3 regions of the Marivibrio sp. genome follow, and region 3 is predicted to be linked to each of the others. Evidence: predicted binding sites of a transcription regulator. Region 3 holds the regulator's gene; each other region holds the start of a gene.
What was found. Region 3 encodes HrcA, which represses chaperone genes, less so after heat shock. Its sites were predicted from a motif close to GTTAGCACTCNCCNNNGGNGAGTGCTAAC; they were not measured.

Region 1: the regulator HrcA is predicted to act here: its motif matches at 4,082-4,110, upstream of groES (co-chaperone GroES).
Region 2: the regulator HrcA is predicted to act here: its motif matches at 3,308-3,336, upstream of groES (co-chaperone GroES).

Annotation. Positions count from the first base shown of each region.
Region 1 is NZ_JAVJQE010000005.1:417,662-424,213, forward strand. Features, by position in the region: gene RIB45_RS04210 (ABC transporter substrate-binding protein) at 1-876, opposite strand, end outside; gene RIB45_RS04215 (GNAT family N-acetyltransferase) at 1,264-1,815, shown strand; tRNA gene RIB45_RS04220 (tRNA-Gly) at 1,864-1,937, shown strand; gene RIB45_RS04225 (hypothetical protein) at 2,398-2,724, shown strand; gene RIB45_RS04230 (Crp/Fnr family transcriptional regulator) at 2,842-3,630, shown strand; gene RIB45_RS04235 (usg protein) at 3,617-3,895, opposite strand; gene groES (co-chaperone GroES) at 4,201-4,515, shown strand; gene groL (chaperonin GroEL) at 4,569-6,212, shown strand; gene RIB45_RS04250 (DNA/RNA non-specific endonuclease) at 6,391-6,552, shown strand, end outside.
Region 2 is NZ_JAVJQE010000013.1:69,773-76,324, forward strand. Features, by position in the region: gene RIB45_RS12320 (inositol monophosphatase family protein) at 1-57, opposite strand, end outside; gene RIB45_RS12325 (zinc-dependent alcohol dehydrogenase family protein) at 72-1,118, opposite strand; gene groL (chaperonin GroEL) at 1,224-2,873, opposite strand; gene groES (co-chaperone GroES) at 2,944-3,234, opposite strand; gene hflX (GTPase HflX) at 3,429-4,790, opposite strand; gene hfq (RNA chaperone Hfq) at 4,798-5,058, opposite strand; gene RIB45_RS12350 (HAD family hydrolase) at 5,308-6,012, opposite strand; gene RIB45_RS12355 (hypothetical protein) at 6,009-6,449, opposite strand; gene dat (D-amino-acid transaminase) at 6,488-6,552, opposite strand, start outside.
Region 3 is NZ_JAVJQE010000015.1:163,031-169,582, reverse strand. Features, by position in the region: gene hemW (radical SAM family heme chaperone HemW) at 1-464, opposite strand, end outside; gene rdgB (RdgB/HAM1 family non-canonical purine NTP pyrophosphatase) at 481-1,095, opposite strand; gene rph (ribonuclease PH) at 1,130-1,846, opposite strand; gene hrcA (heat-inducible transcriptional repressor HrcA) at 2,125-3,177, shown strand; gene grpE (nucleotide exchange factor GrpE) at 3,357-4,091, shown strand; gene rho (transcription termination factor Rho) at 4,525-5,799, opposite strand; gene hemJ (protoporphyrinogen oxidase HemJ) at 6,127-6,549, opposite strand.

The DNA.
Region 1 (6,552 bases), on a different contig from region 3:
CGACGCCTCGGCCGGATTGAAGCTGATGGCGATGTCGATGACCGCGTTGTCGAGCATCCGGATTTGGTCGGCGCTGCTCTTCGGGAAGTCCCGTCCCGCGCGCCACATCACCGGATGAAGCGCGTCGAGGTAGGCCCAAAGCGGCGCGGTCACGGCCTCGAAATTCTCGCCCGCCGGATCCAGCAGCACGGCCGGATCTTCGGCCAGCGCGTAAAGCGCCTGCTTCAGGAAGGTGGAGCCGGTGAAGTCCGGGGGCGCGGGATAGGTGAAGCGTCCCGGATTGGCCTCGGCCCACCTCAACAGCTCCCGCGTGGAGGCGGGCGTCTGCGCGACGCGCGACGCGTCATAGGGAAAAACGATCTTCGCCATGCCCCACGGCGCCTCCAACCCCTCGGTCGGGACGGTGAAATCGATCACCGTGGTCGGCTTTTCCTCCGGATCGATCAGCGCGAAGTTCGGCAGGATCTCGTCGAGCGGGCCGAACAGCAACCCGGCGTCCTTCATCGCCTTGAAGTTTTCGCCGTTGATCCAGATGAGGTCGACGGATCCGTCGTCGTCACGGCCGGCGCTCTTTTCCGCCAGCACCTTGCGCACGGCCTCGGCCGTGTCGGTCAGCTTCACGTGGATCAGCTCGATGTCGTGTCGCTCCTCGAGCCGGTCGGCGACCCAGCGGATGTAGTCGTTGGTCGCCTCGCTGCCGCCCCAGGCGTTCCAATAGACTTGACCGCCCGCGGCTCGTTGCGCGACGGCGGACCAGGGCGTCTCGGTCCAACGCGGTTCTTCCGCCTGGGCGGGGACGGACGCCGCGGCGAGCGGCGCGGCCAGCGCGAGCGCGACCGCCGCCGCGCGCTTCAGAGGGGATAGGCGGTTCGGCATTCGATCTCGTCTCCCTCGAGTAGTCTGCGTGTTCTCGACCCATCCATCTAAGCGACGGGGCCGCGAGTGACCAGCGCCGGAGCCGAAGACCCACGGACTTGTGATCGCTTCGCGCGCCATGCTATCAGGCTTTGATAAGGAGGGGGCGACGCCGAACGGCGGCGCCCGGTCCCGCAGGACGGAAAGGATTTCCGCGATGGCGCGGCCCAGGGTCAGGACGCTTCGACGTATCCGACGATGCGGCGCCGCCGCGCCCGTCGGGCGTCGCGCGCGTCGCCTCGGCCCCCTCGCCGGCGCCGGGTCCGCTTGCGTCCATTCGACGGGTGCAGCCCTCGCATGACGCGCGCAGAGGACCCGCCGGCCGCCCCCGGATCGGAGTCCTCTTTCATGCCGCACGACCTGCCCCCGCTCGACGTCTCGATCGAGCCTGAGAAACCCGAAGACCAGCCCGCCGTCGACGCCCTGATCGCCGAAAGCTTCGGGCCGGAGCGCGAGAAGCGCACGGTTTACCGGTTCCGCGACGGGCGCCCGCCGCTCGGCGATCTCGCCTTCGTCGCCCGCCTGAAAGAGGCGACCACGGGCGCCGAGAAGCTGGTGGCCTCGCTCAATTTCTGGGCCGTGGCGGGCCCCGAGGGGCCGCTGCCGCTGCTCGGCCCGCTCGCCGTGCTGCCGGCGCTGCGCGGGCGCGGCGTGGGCCGCGCGTTGGTCGCGCACGGGTTGTCGGAGACCAAGCGCCTCGGCTGGCCGGCGGTGCTGATCGTCGGCGATCCGGGCTACTATGCGCCGTTCGGCTTTTCGGTCGGGCCGGTGGCGGGGCTGGAGCTGCCGGGACCGGTCGGCCCGCTGACCTTCATGGGGCTCGAGTTCGAGGTCGGCGCGCTGACGGGGCTCGTCGGGTCGGTGCGGCCCGCGCCGCGTATCGACCCGCCGATCGATTGAAGCGCTTGCGAGCGCCGCGCCGTTTTACTATAGACACCGAACGGAGACGCGGGTGTAGCTCAATGGTAGAGCAGCAGCTTCCCAAGCTGACGACGAGGGTTCGATTCCCTTCACCCGCTCCATTTTTCTTTCAATAAAAATAGATATTTGGACATGCCACGGCTTTGGCGCGGCCGGTGCGATGTCAGGGTTTGAGTAACTCTTGAGTAAAGCCATTCGCGGCGGCAGGGGTCGGCGCCGAGAGTGTTGAGCCTGCGCGGCGAGTTTCCCATCGCTCGTCTGCCCGGTTGGCCGCATAGAAATAGCGGTTCAATTCGAACCTATCTCAGCGACCCCCGAGTGCTTTTCGAGAACGTGCGCTGTCGCCGGTGTCCAGCGTCCGTTTGATTAGAAAAAATCACCACACCGACGCCTTGCGGCAGTTTGCAGCGGATCTTTTGACCTCCGCCTCGCTCAAGCCGACCGGATCGGTGACCCGGCCGTGGGCGCCGCGGGGTGCAGCGCGCGCCCTTTTAATCTCGCTCGCCCGGTCCTATATGTTTCGTTAGCCGAAATGCAGGCTTTAGGCCGCGGAGGCGAAACATGAAATCCGGCGCACGAAGCAGCGGCGACATCGCGGCGCTGGCTTTGTTGGAATCCTTAATCGTGACCTTGTTGGACGAGGGCGTCCTCAGCCAAGCGCAGGTCGACGAGACCTTCGAGGTCGCGATCGACGCCTTGCGCGGCGCGGAGGACGACGGCGTCGCGGACTCGCAGGCCGGCGAAGCCGACGCCTCTGGCCCCGATCAGGAGGATGGGCGCGGAGACGGCGACGGTTCCTGGGCCGACGGGCCGAACGACCCGGCGTCGACGCGCCGGCGAGAGGCGGCGGCTTTGCTCGAACGTCTGCGGGCGGCCTCGCCCCTGTGAGATCGCGCACAGACAGAAGGGGCGCGGAGAATTTTACCTATGCGTCGCCCGATCCGATACGGTATGGTTCCCTAAGCATAGACGCGCCACGGACAGGTCAGGGGGCTATAAGCGAGGATGGACGGACGTGAAGCGGGCGCCCCGTCCGGCATGACGCCGGCGGCGGCGGGGGTCGGCGGCGAGGCGTTCTGCGCCCTAGTCTGGCGGGTTCAGCAGCTGGCCCCTGTCTCCAAGGCGGCGCGGGACCGGCTGCTGGCGCTCAAAGGGCCTGATCGACGCGTGGCGCGCGGCGAGACGCTCATCGCCCAGGGCGAGGCGCACGGCCGCGTGCATTTGATCCAATCCGGCTGGTGCGCGTCGGCCCGTTTGTTGAAGGACGGGCGGCGGCAGATCCACCGCATCGCAATTCCCGGCGACTTCATCATGTTCGACGCCTTGCTGCGCGGCCACAGCCCTGTCGAAATCGAAGCGTTGAGCGAGATGCGCGTCGCCCCGCTCGACGAAGCGGGATTGAAGGAGGCGATGGCGACGGATCAACGCGTCTTCCTGGCCCTGATGGCGGCGGTCGTGCGCGATGAAAGCGCGTTGATCGAGCGTCTGGCGAGCCTGGGGCGTCGCTCCGCCGAGGAACGGCTCGCCCATTTCCTGGTGGAGTTGCAGGACCGTCTGGTCGGCCTCGGCCTCACCGACGCGGACGACGGGTTCGACTTCCCAGTGACGCGCGAGCAGTTGGCCGATGCGATGGGCCTGACCACCATCCACATTTACCGCACCTTACGCCGCCTGAAAGACAAGCGGCTGTGCGAACTGCGCGACGGGCGCGTGCGGATCTTCGATCTCGCAGGGTTGAGCCGGCTCGCGCTCTACGATCCGCACGTGGTCGATCCGCCCCTTAATGCAGGGTGAAAAGGCCCCCGACCGCGCGCGCTTCGGCGGCGGTGACGATTTCGGTGCGGGCGAGGCGCACCGAATGCAGCCGGCCCTCGATGTTGGTCTCCCAATAGTCCAGGAACTGTTTGAGGCGCGGGAAATCCGGCGCCAAATCGTAATGCTGCCAGATGAACTGCTGCAGCAGGTCGGGATAATCGGGAAGGTGATAGACGATTTCCGCCGTCGCCAGACGGTAGCCGGTCAGCTGTTGTTGAAAGGCGGGATCGATCGAAACGCTCATGCTTGTCGCCTCCTTGCTCGCAAACTCGATGAGAAGCGGTGTTTTTCTTGAAAATGTGCGGTGCAACAGATTTTCGCGCAAGATAAAAAGCAACAAAAACAAGATGTTAGCAGCCATTACGGGCGGCTGCTAACAAAGGCGCAAAAGCTCTTGAAAGCCGCGTGAGACGGGCCTATTTAAGCGCGGCTTAGCACTCGATCAGGGGGAGTGCTAAGCGGGCGCCCCCGGAAAACCGAAGACGAGAACCGGGGGAGTCCGCCATCCCCTGCTGACGACCTTTGTCTTGAAAAGAGGAGGTTACGGCTATGGCTTTTCGGCCGCTGCACGACCGGGTTTTGGTCCGTCGCATCGAAGAGGATCAGAAGACGGCCGGCGGGATCATCATTCCCGACACCGCCAAGGAGAAGCCCATGCAGGGCGAGGTGATCGCCGTCGGCAAGGGCGTGACGCTTGAGGACGGCACGGTCCGTCCGCTCGACGTTCAGGCCGGCGACACGGTGCTGTTCGGCAAGTGGTCCGGCACCGAAGTGAAGATGGACGGGGAGGAGCTCCTCATCATGAAGGAGAGCGACATCCTCGGGATCATCGAGGCGAAAGCCGCCGCCAAGAAGGCCGCCTGACGGGCGGGTCTTTGGGTTCAACCGCTTGCTCGTAAACGAGGAGTGAACAAGAAATGTCTGCGAAAGACGTGAAGTTCTCGACGGACGCGCGCAACCGCATGCTGCGCGGCGTCGACATTCTGGCCGACTCGGTGAAGGTCACGCTGGGGCCGAAGGGCCGCAACGTCGTGATCGACAAGAGCTTCGGCGCGCCGCGCATCACCAAGGACGGCGTGACCGTGGCCAAGGAGATCGAGCTTAAGGACAAGTTCGAGAACATGGGCGCGCAGATGCTGCGCGAGGTCGCGTCCAAGACGAACGACCTGGCCGGCGACGGCACCACGACGGCGACCGTGCTGGCCCAGGCCATCGTCCGCGAGGGCGTGAAGGCCGTGGCCGCCGGCATGAACCCGATGGATCTGAAGCGCGGCGTCGACATGGCGGTCGAGGCCGTCGTGGCCGACATCGCCAAGCGCGCCAAGAAGGTCTCGCAGAACAGCGAGATCGCCCAGGTCGGCTCGATCTCCGCCAACGGCGACCGCGAGGTCGGCCAGATGATCGCCGACGCCATGGCGAAGGTCGGCAATGAAGGCGTCATCACGGTCGAGGAGGCCAAGGGCCTGGAGACCGAACTGGACGTCGTCGAGGGCATGCAGTTCGACCGCGGCTACCTGTCCCCCTACTTCGTGACGGACAGCGAGCGCATGCAGGTCGAGCTCGACGATCCCTACATCCTGCTGTTCGACAAGAAGCTCTCCAACCTGCAGGCCCTGCTCCCGGTGCTGGAGAAGGTCGTGCAGTCGGGCAAGCCGCTCCTGATCATCGCTGAGGACGTCGAGGGCGAGGCGCTGGCCACCCTCGTCGTCAACAAGCTGCGCGGCGGGCTGAAGGTCGCGGCCGTCAAGGCGCCGGGCTTCGGCGATCGCCGCAAGGCGATGCTGGAGGACATGGCGATCCTGACCGGCGGCACGGTCGTCTCGGAGGAGACGGGCGTAAAGCTGGAGAGCGTCACGATCGACATGCTGGGCCGCGCCAAGAACGTCTCCATCACCAAGGATGAGACGACGATCGTCGACGGCGCCGGCAAGAAGAAGGAGATCGAGGGCCGCTGCGCGCAGATCAAGGCGCAGATCGAGAAGACGACCTCCGACTACGATCGCGAGAAGCTGCAGGAGCGTCTCGCGAAGCTGGCCGGCGGCGTGGCCGTCATCCGCGTCGGCGGCGCCACCGAGGTCGAGGTGAAGGAGAAGAAGGACCGCGTCGACGACGCGCTCCACGCCACCCGCGCGGCGGTGCTGGAAGGCATCGTGCCCGGCGGCGGCACGGCGCTCCTCTACTCGGTCAAGGCGCTCGCCAAGCTGGAGCCCGCCAACAACGACCAGAAGGTCGGCGTCGAGATCATCCGTCGCGCGCTCACCGCGCCGGCGCGTCAGATCGCGACCAACGCGGGCGAGGACGGCGCCGTCATCGTCGGCAAGCTCTTGGAGTCGAAGGACGTCAACTACGGCTTCGACGCGCAGGAAGGCGTCTTCGGCGACCTAGTGAAGAAGGGCGTCATCGACCCCGCCAAGGTCGTGCGCTGCGCGCTGCAGGACGCGAGTTCGGTCGCCGGTCTGCTGATCACGACCGAAGCCATGATCGCCGACAAGCCGGAGCCGAAGGGAAGCGCCGGCGCGGGCATAGGCGGCGGAATGGGCGACATGGGCATGGACTTCTAAGTCCGTCCCACGTCCCCCGTCGATCCGACGATGGGGAGGGCGGCGCTTGCGGGCGCCGCCCTTTCTTTTTGTGCGGACCTGGGAAAAGGCGCCGGCGGACGCGCCGCGGCGCGCGTATCGCACAGCCGCAACATGGTTCATGCTACACTCTGTCCGTGCAATGACGGGGAGGTGCGCCATGACAGGTTTCGATGCGATGTTCCTGGGGATCGGGGCGCCCATGCCGCGGTTCCAGGCGGCGCTCGACGGCGACGTTCTGCGCCGGGAGACGCTGGACCAGGGGGTCTACGCCCACTACGCCAACTATACGGTGGTGATGAACGCGGCTCGCCGGGAGCCT
Region 2 (6,552 bases), on a different contig from region 3:
CTCGGCCGCCACGGCGCGCATCAGCGCCCCCACGTCTTCCATCTGAGGCTGGGACATTGCGGCCGGACCCGTCAGAATCGGTCGATCACGGCGACGCCGTGCGGCGCGCCGCCGGGCTCGCCCATGCGCATCAGAAGCGCCGCGCCGTCCTCCAGGCTGAGGCGCTGCGTGACCAGTCGAGCGGGGTCGAGCGCGCCGGCGGCGATCATCTCGAACAGCTGCGGGAAACGGTGCGCCGCCATGCCGTGGCTGCCGATCAGCTCCAGCTCGCGCGCGATGACGCGGCCCATCGGCAGCGGCGGGTCCTTGTGCCCGCCGGCCAGCAGCCCGACCTGCACGTGCCGGCCCTGGGTGCGCAGACACAGGATCGAGTTCCGGCAGGTCTCGCGATGGCCGAGCGCGTCGAGCGAGACGTGCGCGCCGCCGCCCGTCGCCTCGCGCACCGCGGCCGGCACGTCGTCGACCGATCGGGCGTTGATCAGGACGCCGGCGCCCAGCGTTTGCGCGGCGGCGAGCGCCTGCGGATCGACGTCGACGGCTGCGACCTGCGCGCCCGCGGCCTTTGCGATCATCACGGCCGAGAGACCGACCCCGCCGCAGCCGTGCACGGCCAGCCATTCGCCCGCCCGCAGGCGACCCTGTTCGACCGCGGCGCGGAAGGCGGTGGTGAAGCGGCAGCCGAGGCTGGCGGCCTCGACGAAACCGAGGCTCTCGGGCAACCGCACCAGATTGAGCCGAGCGCGCGGGATCGCGACATATTCGGCGAATCCGCCCCAGTAGGTGAAGCCGGGCTGGGCCTGATCGTCGCACACCTGAGGCTGGCCGGCCGCGCAACTGGGGCAGCGTCCGCAGCCCAGGATGAAGGGCGCGGCCGCCCGGTCGCCCGCGGCCCACCCCTCGCAGTCGCGACCCACTGCGGCGACCACGCCGGTCAGCTCGTGGCCGGGCACGTGCGGCAGGCGGATGTCGGGATCGTGGCCCATCCAGCCGTGCCAGTCGCTGCGGCAGACGCCGTTCGCCTTCACCTCCAGCACCACGCCGTCAGACGGGCAATCGGGGTCGTCGACGCTCTCGATCGTGAGGGGTTCCTGAAAGGCGCGATAAAGGGCGGCCCGCATCGACGGCGACACTCCGTGGTTCATGGGAAGACCCGGCCGAAAAGCAACGGGGCCGGGCCTCTTTCGAGACCCGGCCCCGCCGGTATAGCAGGCTGCAGGGGGAGATTACATCCCCATGCCCATGCCGCCCATGCCGCCCATGTCCGGGGCGCCGCCGCCGCCGGCACCCTTTTCCTCGGGCTTGTCGGCGATCATGGCCTCGGTGGTGATGAGCAGGCCGGCGACCGAGCTGGCGTCCTGCAGCGCGCAGCGCACGACCTTGGCCGGGTCGATGATGCCGCTCTTGACCAGGTCCACGTACTGACCGGTCTGCGCGTCGAAGCCCCAGGCGACGTCCTTCGACTCCATCATCTTGCCGACGATGACGGCGCCGTCTTCGCCCGCATTGTTGGCGATCTGACGGGTCGGGGCCGTCAGCGCGCGGCGAACGATGTCGATGCCGACGTCTTGGTCGTGGTTGACGCCCTCGGTCTTCTTGAGCGCGCGCACGGAGTAGAGCAGCGACGCGCCGCCGCCGGCGACCACGCCCTCCTCGACAGCCGCGCGCGTGGCGTGCATGGCGTCGTCGACGCGGTCCTTCTTCTCCTTCACCTCGACCTCGGTCGCGCCGCCGACGCGGATCACCGCGACGCCGCCCGCGAGCTTCGCCAGGCGCTCTTGCAGCTTCTCACGATCGTAGTCGCTGGTCGTGTTCTCGACCTGCTGACGGATCTGATTGCAGCGCGCCTCGATCTCCTTCTTCTTGCCGGCGCCGTCGACGATGGTCGTCTCATCCTTGGTGATGGTGACGTTCTTCGCCTTGCCGAGCATCGACATGTCGACGTTCTCGAGCTTGATGCCGGTCTCCTCGGAGACCACGGTGCCGCCGGTCAGGACCGCGATGTCCTCCAGCATGGCCTTGCGGCGATCGCCGAAGCCGGGGGCCTTCACCGCCGCGACCTTCAGGCCGCCGCGCAGCTTATTGACCACCAGCGTGGCCAGCGCCTCGCCCTCGACGTCCTCGGCGATGATGAGCAGCGGGCGGTTCGACTGAACCACCTGCTCGAGCACCGGCAGCAGCGCCTGCAGGTTCGACAGCTTCTTGTCGAACAGCAGAATGGCGGCGTTCTCCATCTCGCAGGTCATCTTCTCGCTGTCGGTCACGAAGTACGGCGACAGGTAGCCGCGGTCGAACTGCATGCCCTCGACGACGTCCAGCTCGGTCTCAAGGCCCTTGGCCTCCTCGACCGTGATGACGCCCTCGTTGCCGACCTTCTCCATCGCGTCGGCGATCATGCGGCCGACTTCCTTGTCGCCGTTGGCCGAGATCGTGCCGACCTGGGCGACCTCGTCGGAGGTCTTCAGCTTCTTGGCGCGCTTGGCGAGATCGGCCACGACGACCTCGACCGCGGTGTCGATGCCGCGTTTCAGGTCCATGGGGTTCATGCCGGCGGCCACGGCCTTGGCGCCCTCACGGACGATGGCCTGGGCCAGCACGGTCGCCGTCGTGGTGCCGTCGCCGGCCAGGTCGTTCGTCTTGGAGGCGACCTCGCGCAGCATCTGCGCGCCCATGTTCTCGAACTTGTCGGAAAGCTCGATCTCCTTGGCGACGGTGACGCCGTCCTTGGTGATGCGCGGCGCGCCGAAGCTCTTGTCGATCACGACGTTGCGGCCCTTGGGACCCAGCGTGACCTTGACCGCATCGGCCAGGATGTCGACGCCCTTCAACATCTTGTCGCGGGCGTTCTGCGAAAACTTCACGTCCTTCGCAGCCATGTCTCTTCTCCCTCTGAATCTCGAAATTGCGTGCGGATAGGCGCCGTCAAAGAAAAAGCGCGGGAGAGCCTCAGCCCTCGACCACGCCCATGACGTCGCTTTCCTTCATGATGAGCAGCTCTTTGCCGTCCATCTTGACTTCGGTGCCGGACCATTTGCCGAACAGGACCGTATCGCCCTGCTTAACATCGAGCGCGCGCACGGAGCCGTCCTCCAGCGTGACGCCCTTGCCGACAGCCAGGACCTTGCCCTGCATGGGCTTCTCCTGAGCGGTGTCGGGAATGATGATGCCGCTGGCGGTCTTCGTGTCGCTCTCAACGCGCTCGACCAGGATGCGGTCGTGCAGAGGCCGGAATTTCATGGTGTTTCCCCTTTTCAGCTCGTCTCTTGAAGCCTGCTGATTCGCCAGATGTCCCCACCAGCGCATGAACGCTGTTAGCACTCCCCCGCGGTGAGTGCTGACTAGCTAAGGGGGCGGCTATGCGCTGTCAACCCGACAGAGCCGGATTTCGGGCCAATTCGGTCCGTTTGGGGGAGAAAAACGGCGATCAGGCGTTATTCCGCCGCCCGTCGATAGCGTCGCTCGAAGCGCGCGGCGTCTTCCGGATCAATGGCCACGGCAAGGTGCGCCACCGCGCCCTCGTCGTCGCGCTCGACGACCTGAGCGTGCTCGTAAAGCCAGGAAAGCGCCCGACCGTCCGCGAGCGAGACGTCATAGCGTTTGATCGCACGTCGGCGCGACAGCGCCTCGTCGACGACGCTCAGCAGCCGGTCGACCCCTTCCCCGGTCAATGCGGAAAGGCAGGCCGCGCGGTCCAACCGGGCGGCTTCCGACGCCGCCGCGGCGCGTTCGTCGGCGTCGAGCGCGTCGATCTTGTTCAGCGCCTCGACCACAGGCACGTCCGGATCGATGTTGAGACTTTCCAGCACCGCCTCGACATCCTGCTTCTCAAAGGCGCTTTCGGCGGCGGCGGCGTCGCGCACATGGACGATGACGTCGGCGCCGGTCACCTCCTCCAGCGTCGCGCGAAAGGCCGCGACGAGATCGGTCGGCAGATCGGTGATGAAGCCCACCGTGTCCGACAGGATCACCTCGCGGCCGGACGGCAGCTCGACCCGCCGCATGGTCGGGTCGAGCGTGGCGAACAGCAGATCCTTTGCGAACACGTCGGACCCCGTCAGCCGGTTGAACAAGGTGGACTTGCCGGCGTTCGTGTAGCCGACAAGCGCGACCACCGGATAGGGAACCTTCTCGCGCGCCTTGCGGTGCAGGCCCCGCGTTCGGCGCACCTGCTCCAGCTCGCGTTTCAGCTTGGCGATGCGCTCGTCGATCAGGCGGCGGTCGATCTCGAGCTGGCTTTCGCCTGGACCGCCGATGAAGCCGAGGCCGCCGCGTTGACGCTCCAAGTGGGTCCAACTGCGAACCAGGCGCGAGCGCTGATAGGTCAGCGCCGCCAACTCGACCTGCAGGCGCCCCTCATGGGTGCGCGCCCGCGCCCCGAAGATCTCCAGGATGAGGCCGGTGCGGTCGATCACCTTGGCTTCCAGCGCGCGCTCCAGATTGCGCTGCTGAACCGGGGTCAGCGTGTGGTCGATGATGACGAGATCGAGCGTCTGGGCCGCGACGACGTCATGCAGCCGCTCCACCACGCCGCCGCCCAGCAGCGTCGCAGGCGCCGGCTTGGAGAGCGTCACCGCCTCCTGGTGCAGGACGTCCAGATTGATCGCGCCGGCGAGCCCGACGGCCTCTTCAAGCCGACGCGCCGGGTCGCGCGCGGACGCGCCGTCGCGGCTGCGAAGTTCCGGGTGGACGACCGCCGCCCGCCGCGGCGCGGCCTCGTCCCAGCCCTGGCCTTCCGCGCGATAACGACGCTGGTTGGAAAATCCGGGTTGGCCGGAATCGTTCGGTCCGCTCAATCGGCCCTCAGCTTTCGCCGTCCTCGTCCTTGCCGCCGTTTCCGTCGAACAGCTGAATCGGCGCGGACGGCATTACGGTCGAGATCGCGTGCTTGTAGACGAGCTGGCTGTGCGCGTCGCGCCGCAGCAGCACGCAGAAATTATCGAACCACGTGATGATCCCTTGCAGCTTGACCCCGTTCACGAGGAAGACCGTGACCGGCATCTTCTGCTTGCGCAGGTGGTTCAGAAAGGTGTCTTGAAGGTTCTGGTTCTTATCCGACGACATGCTTTCGCCCCCCTTTTTATAGTCTTTGGGGTTGCTGTGTGGGGTTCTCTTCGCCCCGGCTCGTCTGCGCTGGAAACGGCTCGCGCATCTCTTCTTCGACCTATCGCCCGCCGGTTCGCGCCGGCCGGGTCCTGTTCTTTCCGCTGTCCGCTTCGATTGACAGGCCTTCCCCTTCTAAAGGATCAGGCGCGCGGCGCGCAACTGCGCAAGCGGACCGAGACCGCGCGTCTCGCCATACCAGATAACCCTTTACAGCGCCGTTACAAGATGCTGCAGCGCTGCGCAGTCGGGCAAATGCAGCGCCGGCGGATGGGCGTCGAATTCGCCCGCCGGGCCGTGGTCGGGCCGGATCAGCACGGCCAGGCAGCCGGCCGCGTGCGCGATCTCCATGTCGACGTTGGAATCGCCGACAAACCAAATCCGTGCAGGATCGTGATCGGCCCCAACCCCCATGGCGTCGAGGGCGTGCCGCACGGCGGCGAGATCGGGCTTGTCGCGTGCGGCGTCGCCCGCCCCCACAAGCGCCTTGAAATAACCGTCCCAGCCCAGATGCGCGGCCTCCGTGCGCAGATAGCCGCCGGTCTTGTTGCTGACGACGCCGAGCGTGAGGCCCGCGTCACGCGCAGCGGCGAGCAGGTCGGCCGCACCGACCGCCGGGGTTAGGGCCTCGAGATGACGGCGCTCGAAAGCGGCGTAGAAGACGTCGCGCGCCTCCTCCCATCGGTCTGCGAACAGGATGGGAAAGCTGTCGCGCAGACTGTGCCGGACCCGCGTCCGCACCTCGGACAGCGACCACGGCTTCCGACCCATATGGATGAAGACGTCGGCCAAACTCGCATGGATGACCGGCCACGTGTCGACCAGCGTGTTGTCCCAATCAAATAGCAGGATCGCGGGCGCGGGCGGATTCTCGACCGGCGGAACCAAGGGTCGAAACGCCTCGGCGTCGCTCATCGCCCCTCGCCTTTCCCGTCTTTCATCGCTTCACCCGCTTTCAGGGCCTCGACGACATGGCGCAAGCGAGTGCGGAACGGCTCCTGCGGCGCGCGGAACAGCACCGCCAGCTCCCGCGCGTCGGGATCGACGCGGACCACACGACCCACGCCGGGCCATTCCCAGGTTTCCTGCCGATAAACCAGCAGAAACCGGAAATGGACGATCTGGCGTTCGATCAGCCCCCCGTCATAACCTGCGATGCGGAAGCTGTTCTCGGTCCAATCGACGACGTCGTATTCGATCCGATCGATGATGACGCGGGCGCCGAGGCCCGCGAATCGGGCGACGCGGCGGCGCTCGGCCCCGACGGCGGCCTCGGACGACTTAGCCCGTTTGCGCCGCGCCGCCGGCTTCGGCCCGTTAAGCCAGACGAAGAGCCAATCCATCAGGCCCATATCGGTGCGATCGCTCCTCGTCCTGGGGCGGCGCGCGCCTACGCCGCCCGGTCGGCCTCCGCCTCGTCGGCCGGAATGTCGTCGGACCAGACCGCGCCCTCAG
Region 3 (6,552 bases):
CGCGGAAAGATCGCGCGCGCCAGATCGACCGCCGCCATCGCCTCCGCGGCGTCATGTTCGCGCCCCAGAAAGCGCAGCGCCCCATCGTCGAGAGCCTGCACGCCGAGCGACACCCGGTTGACGCCGGCCGCCCGGAACGCCTCGAACTTGGCCGCCTCGACGGAGGTCGGGTTGGCCTCCAGCGTGATCTCCACGTCGGCGGCGAAGGGCGTCAGCGCCCGCGCGGCCTCCAGCACGGCGGCGACCGTCTCCGGCGCCATCAGGCTCGGCGTGCCCCCGCCGAAGAAGACGCTCTCGAGCTCAACCCCCTTGCGGCCGTGATACGGCGCCAGCGCCGCCTTGGTCTCTCGCACCAGCGCGCGCGCCCAGCGCGCGTGATCGACCTCGGCGCGCACATGGCTATTGAAGTCGCAATAGGGGCATTTGGCCTTGCAGAAGGGCCAATGGACGTACAGCGCGACCATCGGGGGGCGGCGGCCCTCAGCCAGACTCGAAACAGGCGGCGACCAGCTTCTTGAAGGCGGCCGCGCGGTGGCTGACGGCGTGCTTCTCGCTCGGGTCCATCTCGCCGAAAGTCTCCTCATAGCCTTCCGGCACGAAGATCGGATCGTAGCCGAAGCCCTTTTCGCCGCGCGGCGGCCAGACGATCAGCCCCTCGACCGTCCCCTGAAACACCTCGCAATGGCCGTCGGGCCAGGCCAACGCCAGCGCGCAGACGAAGCGGCCGGTCCGGTCGATGCTGTCGGCCATCGCCTCGTGCACCCGCTCCATCGCCAGGCTGAAATCCTTCTCAGGCCCAGCCCAGCGGGCGGAATAGACGCCCGGCGCGCCTTCCAGCGCATCCACGGCGAGCCCGCTGTCATCGGCCAGCGCCGGCACATTCGCGCCCTCGGCCGCGGCCAGCGCCTTCAACTTGGCGTTGTCGATAAAGGTCTGTCCGGTCTCCTCCGGCTCCGGCAGGCCCAGCTCCCCGGCCGAGACGGGCGTCACGCCGAAATCGCCCAGCAGCGCGCCGATCTCGCGCACCTTGCCGGGATTATGGCTGGCGATCGCCAGCTTGCCGCCGCTCGCGCTCGGATCAAACCGCCGGGCCATCGTCCTCGTCTCCTCTAAGAGCCGGTCGCCGCCGTCAGGCGGACGGGTTAAGCGCCGCCGTTTGCGCGTCCGTCAACTCGGCCACACCCTTCTTGGCGAGGCCGAGGAGCTGGATGAACTGCTCTTCGCTGAAGGGATCCGCCTCCGCCGTGCCCTGCACCTCCACGATGCCGCCGCTGCCGGTGAGCACGAAGTTGGCGTCCGCTTCGGCGTTCGAATCCTCATCATAATCCAAATCGAGCACCGCCGTCCCCTGGTAGAGCCCGCAGGAGATCGCCGCCACGCTGTCGGTCAGCGGATCGGCCTCGATCGCGCCGAGACGCTGCATGTGCCGGACCGCCAGCTTGAGCGCGACATAGGCGCCCGTGATCGCCGCCGTCCGCGTGCCGCCGTCGGCCTGCAGCACGTCGCAGTCAAGGCGGATCTGCCGCTCGCCCAAGCGGCTCATGTCGGTCACGGCGCGCAAGCTGCGCCCGATCAGGCGACTGATCTCCTGGGTGCGCCCGCCTTCGGCCGTGCGCTTGCGGTCCATCCGGCTGTGCGTCGAACGCGGCAGCATGCCGTATTCGGCGGTCACCCACCCGCGGCCGGAATTGCGCAGGAACGGCGGCACCGACTCCTCCACGCTGGCGCAGCACAGCACGTGGGTGTGGCCGAACTTTGCGAGGCAGGACCCCTCGGCGTAGCGGGCGACCTCCGGCTCCAGGACGATCTGGCGAAGCTGATCGGGGGCGCGATTGCTGGGGCGCACGGGGCGTTTCTCCTCTTTAGGGTCGGACGGCCGGTCGACGATGGCGCGCACGCTACCTGCGCGGGCCCCGCGCGTCCAGCCCGGCCCGTCCGGGGCGTAGCGCGTCGCGCCCCGCAACGCCGATTGACGGGGATCGGCGCCGTTTCTACATTTTGATGAGGATCGACGGACTTTCCCGCCGACGCCGCGTCCGGTCACGGGCGCGCCGGCGTATCTTGTTCGCCCAGCGCGTGCGAGCGCCGCCTGCGCCCGCACCGCCAACTGGAAATCGCCGTCAGATGATTTCAGAACTGAACGACAGAAGCCGCGAAATTCTCCGTCTGGTGGTGGAGGCTTTCGTCGAGACGGGCGAGCCCGTCGGCTCGCGCACCCTCTCGCGCCGGCTGCAGCAGCGCCTCTCGCCCGCCACCGTGCGCAATGTGATGGCGGATCTGGAGGACTCGGGGCTGCTCTACGCACCCCACACCTCGGCCGGCCGTCTGCCCACGGACGCCGGCCTGCGGCTCTTCGTCGACGGCATCCTCGAACTCGGCAATCTCACCGAAGGCGACCGCCGCGCGATCGAAGAGCGCTGCTCGGCCACCGGCAAGTCCGTGACGCAAGTGCTGGAGGAGGCGAGCGACCTGATGAGCGGTCTCTCGCAATGCGCCGGCCTCGTCTTCGCCCCCAAGACCGATCAGCGCCTCAAGCATATCGAATTCGTGCCGCTCGGCTCGGGCCGGGCGCTGGTGGTGATGGTCACCGACACGGGCCTGGTCGAAAATCGCGTGATCGACCTGCCGATGGGCTTGCCGGCCTCGGCGCTCAACGAGGCGACGAACTACCTCTCCGCCAAGCTGACCGGACGGACCCTCGACCAGACGCGCGACGCCGTCAGCCAGGAGATCGCCGACAAGCGCGCCCAGATCGACGCATTGACCGCCAAGGTCGTCCAGGCCGGCCTCGCCACCTGGTCGGACGCCAGCGCGGGCGACGGGGTGCTGATCGTGCGCGGGCAGAGCAACCTGCTCAACGACGTCCAGGCGATTACGGATCTGGAGCATATCCGCGCGCTGTTCTCGGCCTTGGAGGCGAAGGAGAACATGCTGCGCCTGCTCGAAGCCGCCGACATCGCCGAGGGCGTGCAGATCTTCATCGGCTCGGGCAGCAACCTGTTCTCGATGACCGGCTGCTCGATGATCGTCTCGCCCTACCTGAACGAGGAGGAGCGGGTGATCGGCGCGATCGGCGTGGTCGGCCCGACGCGCATGAACTACGCCCGCATCATCCCGATGGTCGATTACACCTCCAAGGTGGTCGGCCGGCTGCTCGGCCGGCGCGACGTCGGTTGAGCGGCGGAGATCGCGCGCGGAGAACGGACGGGCAGGGTAGGCAAACGCCGCACGGGCGCCTACATCTCGCGCGGACCTATAGCTCCGGCTCGGGACTTGAGCGGCGCCAAGCTTTCGGCTACAGCCCGCCGCCGAGCCCTGCAAGACATCGCGACAGCACGAAAGGCGGCTTACGACCCATGACCGGCAAGGATCAGGCGAAGAAGACGGACGACCAGACGGCGCACACGGACTCCGCCGAGCCCGGCGCGGCCTCCGAGGCCGAGCGCGCGGCCGAAAAGGCGGTCGACGACGCGCTGCGTCAGGCCCGCGGCGAGGGCCCGGCCGACGCCGACGCGGCCGAGGCGACGCAGGCCGCCTCGGAGGGCGGCGACCCGACCGCCGAAATCGCGCGTCTGCAGGCCGAAAACGCCGAGATGAAGGACCGCATGATGCGCGTCGTCGCCGACGCCGAGAACACCAAGCGCCGGGCGGAGAAGGACGCCGCCGACGCGCGCAAATACGCCGCCTCCTCCTTCGTGAAGGAGATCCTGCCGGCGGTCGACAATCTGCGCCGCGCCGTCGACAGCGTGCCGGAGGCCATGCAGGCCGAGAACGAGACGGTGAAAAACCTCGTCGTCGGCGTCGAGATGACGGAAAAACAGATCCTCGACGCCCTCGCCAAGGGCGGCGTGCGCAAGATGGATCCGAAGGGCGAGAAGTTCTCCTACGATCACCATCAGGCGATCTCGGAGGCGACCGGCACCGGCCAGCCCGCCGGCACCATCGTCGACGTGCTGCAGCCCGGCTACATGCTGCACGACCGCCTGCTGCGCCCGGCGATGGTGGTGGTGGCGAAGGGCGACGCCGGCGCGCCCGCGAACGACGCAAAGGACGGCCCCAAGGATGGGGGCGGGGTCGATACGACGGCGTAAGGACGCCGGGACGCCCGCGCGCAGACCGCTCGCGTCATCGCCATGTTCCGAGCGCGAACGACGTCTCCCGCCCGACCTCCGACACGGCGCCCCCGCGAAGGCGGGGGCCTCAATCGGCGCGCGCCGGCGATGGAGGGGGCTGAGAAAGGTCCCCGCTTTCGCGGGGACTCCCGTTTAACCGCAGCCCGAAACGCATCTCCGTCGTCCCGGTCGGCGGCGCAGCGCGAACGCGCGGACGGCGAACCAAACGCCCTTTACAATCCGACCGCGCCGGCGCCGTGTTCCGAGCGCGAACGACGTCTCCCGCCCGACCTCCGACACGGCGCCCCCGCGAAGGCGGGGGCCTCAATCGGCGCGCGCCGGCCTGGGAGCGGGCTGAGAAAGGTCCCCGCTTTCGCGGGGACTCCCATAAGGGGGCGGGCGGCTGCGGCCCCTACTGGTTCATGCTGTCGAAGAACTCGTTGTTGTTCTTCGTGTGCTTGAGCTTCTCGAGCAGGAACTCCATCGCGTCGACCACGCCCATCGGCATCAGGATGCGGCGCAGGACCCACATCTTGGAGAGCACGCCCTTGTCGACCAAGAGCTCCTCCTTGCGGGTGCCCGACTTGGTGATGTCGATCGCGGGGAAGGTGCGTTTGTCGGAGAGCTTGCGCTCCAGGATGATCTCGGAGTTGCCGGTGCCCTTGAACTCTTCGAAGATCACCTCGTCCATGCGGCTGCCGGTGTCGATCAGCGCGGTCGAGATGATGGTGAGCGAGCCGCCCTCCTCGATGTTGCGCGCCGCGCCGAAGAAGCGCTTCGGGCGCTGCAGGGCGTTGGCGTCGACGCCGCCGGTCAGCACCTTGCCGGAGCTGGGGACGACGGTGTTGTAGGCGCGCGCGAGCCGGGTGATCGAATCCAGCAGGATCACCACGTCCTTCTTGTGCTCGACCAGGCGTTTAGCCTTTTCGATCACCATCTCGGCCACCTGGACATGGCGCTGGGCCGGCTCGTCGAAGGTGGAGGAGACAACCTCGCCGTTGACCGAGCGCTGCATGTCCGTCACCTCCTCCGGCCGCTCGTCGATCAGCAGCACGATGAGGTAGCATTCGGGGTGGTTCTTGCTGATGGCGTGCGCGACGTTCTGCATCAGCATGGTCTTGCCGGTGCGCGGCGGCGCCACGATCAGCGCGCGCTGGCCTTTGCCGAGCGGGGCGATCAGATCGATGATCCGCGTCGACATGTCGCGCTTCGGGCCGCCCTTCTTCTCCAGCGGCTGCTCGAGCTCCAGGTCGATCTTCTCGTCCGGATAGAGCGGCGTGAGGTTGTCGAAATTCACCCGGTGGCGGACCTGATCCGGTTCGTCGAAATTGACCTTGTTGACCTTGAGCAGCGCGAAATACCGCTCGCCGTCCTTCGGCGCGCGGATCTGGCCTTCGACGGTGTCGCCGGTGCGCAGCGCAAAGCGGCGCACCTGGCTCGGCGAGACGTAGATGTCGTCCGGCCCGGCGAGATAATTCGCCTCGGGCGAGCGCAGGAAGCCGAAGCCGTCCTGCAGCACCTCCAGCACGCCCTCGCCGTAAATCGCGACGTCATTGTTCGCCAGCTGCTTCAGGCAGGCGAACATCAGCTCCTGCTTGCGCAGCGCGCTCGCATTCTCGATCTCCAGCTCTTCCGCGTAGGCGAGGAGATCCTGGGGCGATTTCTTCTTCAGGTCTTTGAGATGCATCGGCTTCTTTTCGTCGGCTTGCGCCGGGTCTCTCGGAGGAGGACGCGGCGCACGGGCGCGTGAAGGGAGAGGGATGTCCGCGGTCCGGGCGGCGCGTCGCCTTCAGGGCGACGGTGCGCTCGGCTGACGTGATCTAACGCTTTCGGGACGCGATCGACCGGCGGTTGCTGTATGCGGGCTGAGAGCGCCGCGGGCCGTCGACAATCAGCGCCCGAGGGCGCAGCCGCGACGAGAACGACGCTTCGACAGACATAAGGGCAACTAGCGTCCAAGTCAATCGACGGTTTCGTGACACCCCGCCCGGCGCGCCGCGGCGCGCGCGTCGCCTCAAAACGGCTTCACGATCACCAGGATCACGACGGCGACCATCAGGACGGTCGGGACCTCGTTGGCGATGCGGTAGAATTTGTGGCCGCGCGCGTTGCGGTCGGCCTCGAAATCCTTGCGCCATTTGGCCATCGCCATATGGGCGCCGGTCATGACGACGACGGCCAGCAGCTTCGCGTGGAACCAGGGCTGGGTCCAGGCCTCGATCAGGACCGTGAGCCACAGGCCGAAGATCCAACTGGCGATCATCGCCGGGTTCATGATGGCGCGCAGCAGGCGGCGCTCCATCACCTTGAAGAGCTCCGACTGCTCCGAGCCGACGGCGACCTGCGTGTGGTAGACGTAGAGCCGCGGCAGATAGAGCAGCCCCGCCATCCAGGCGATGATCGAGATCGCGTGCAGCGCCTTCACCCACTCATACATCGA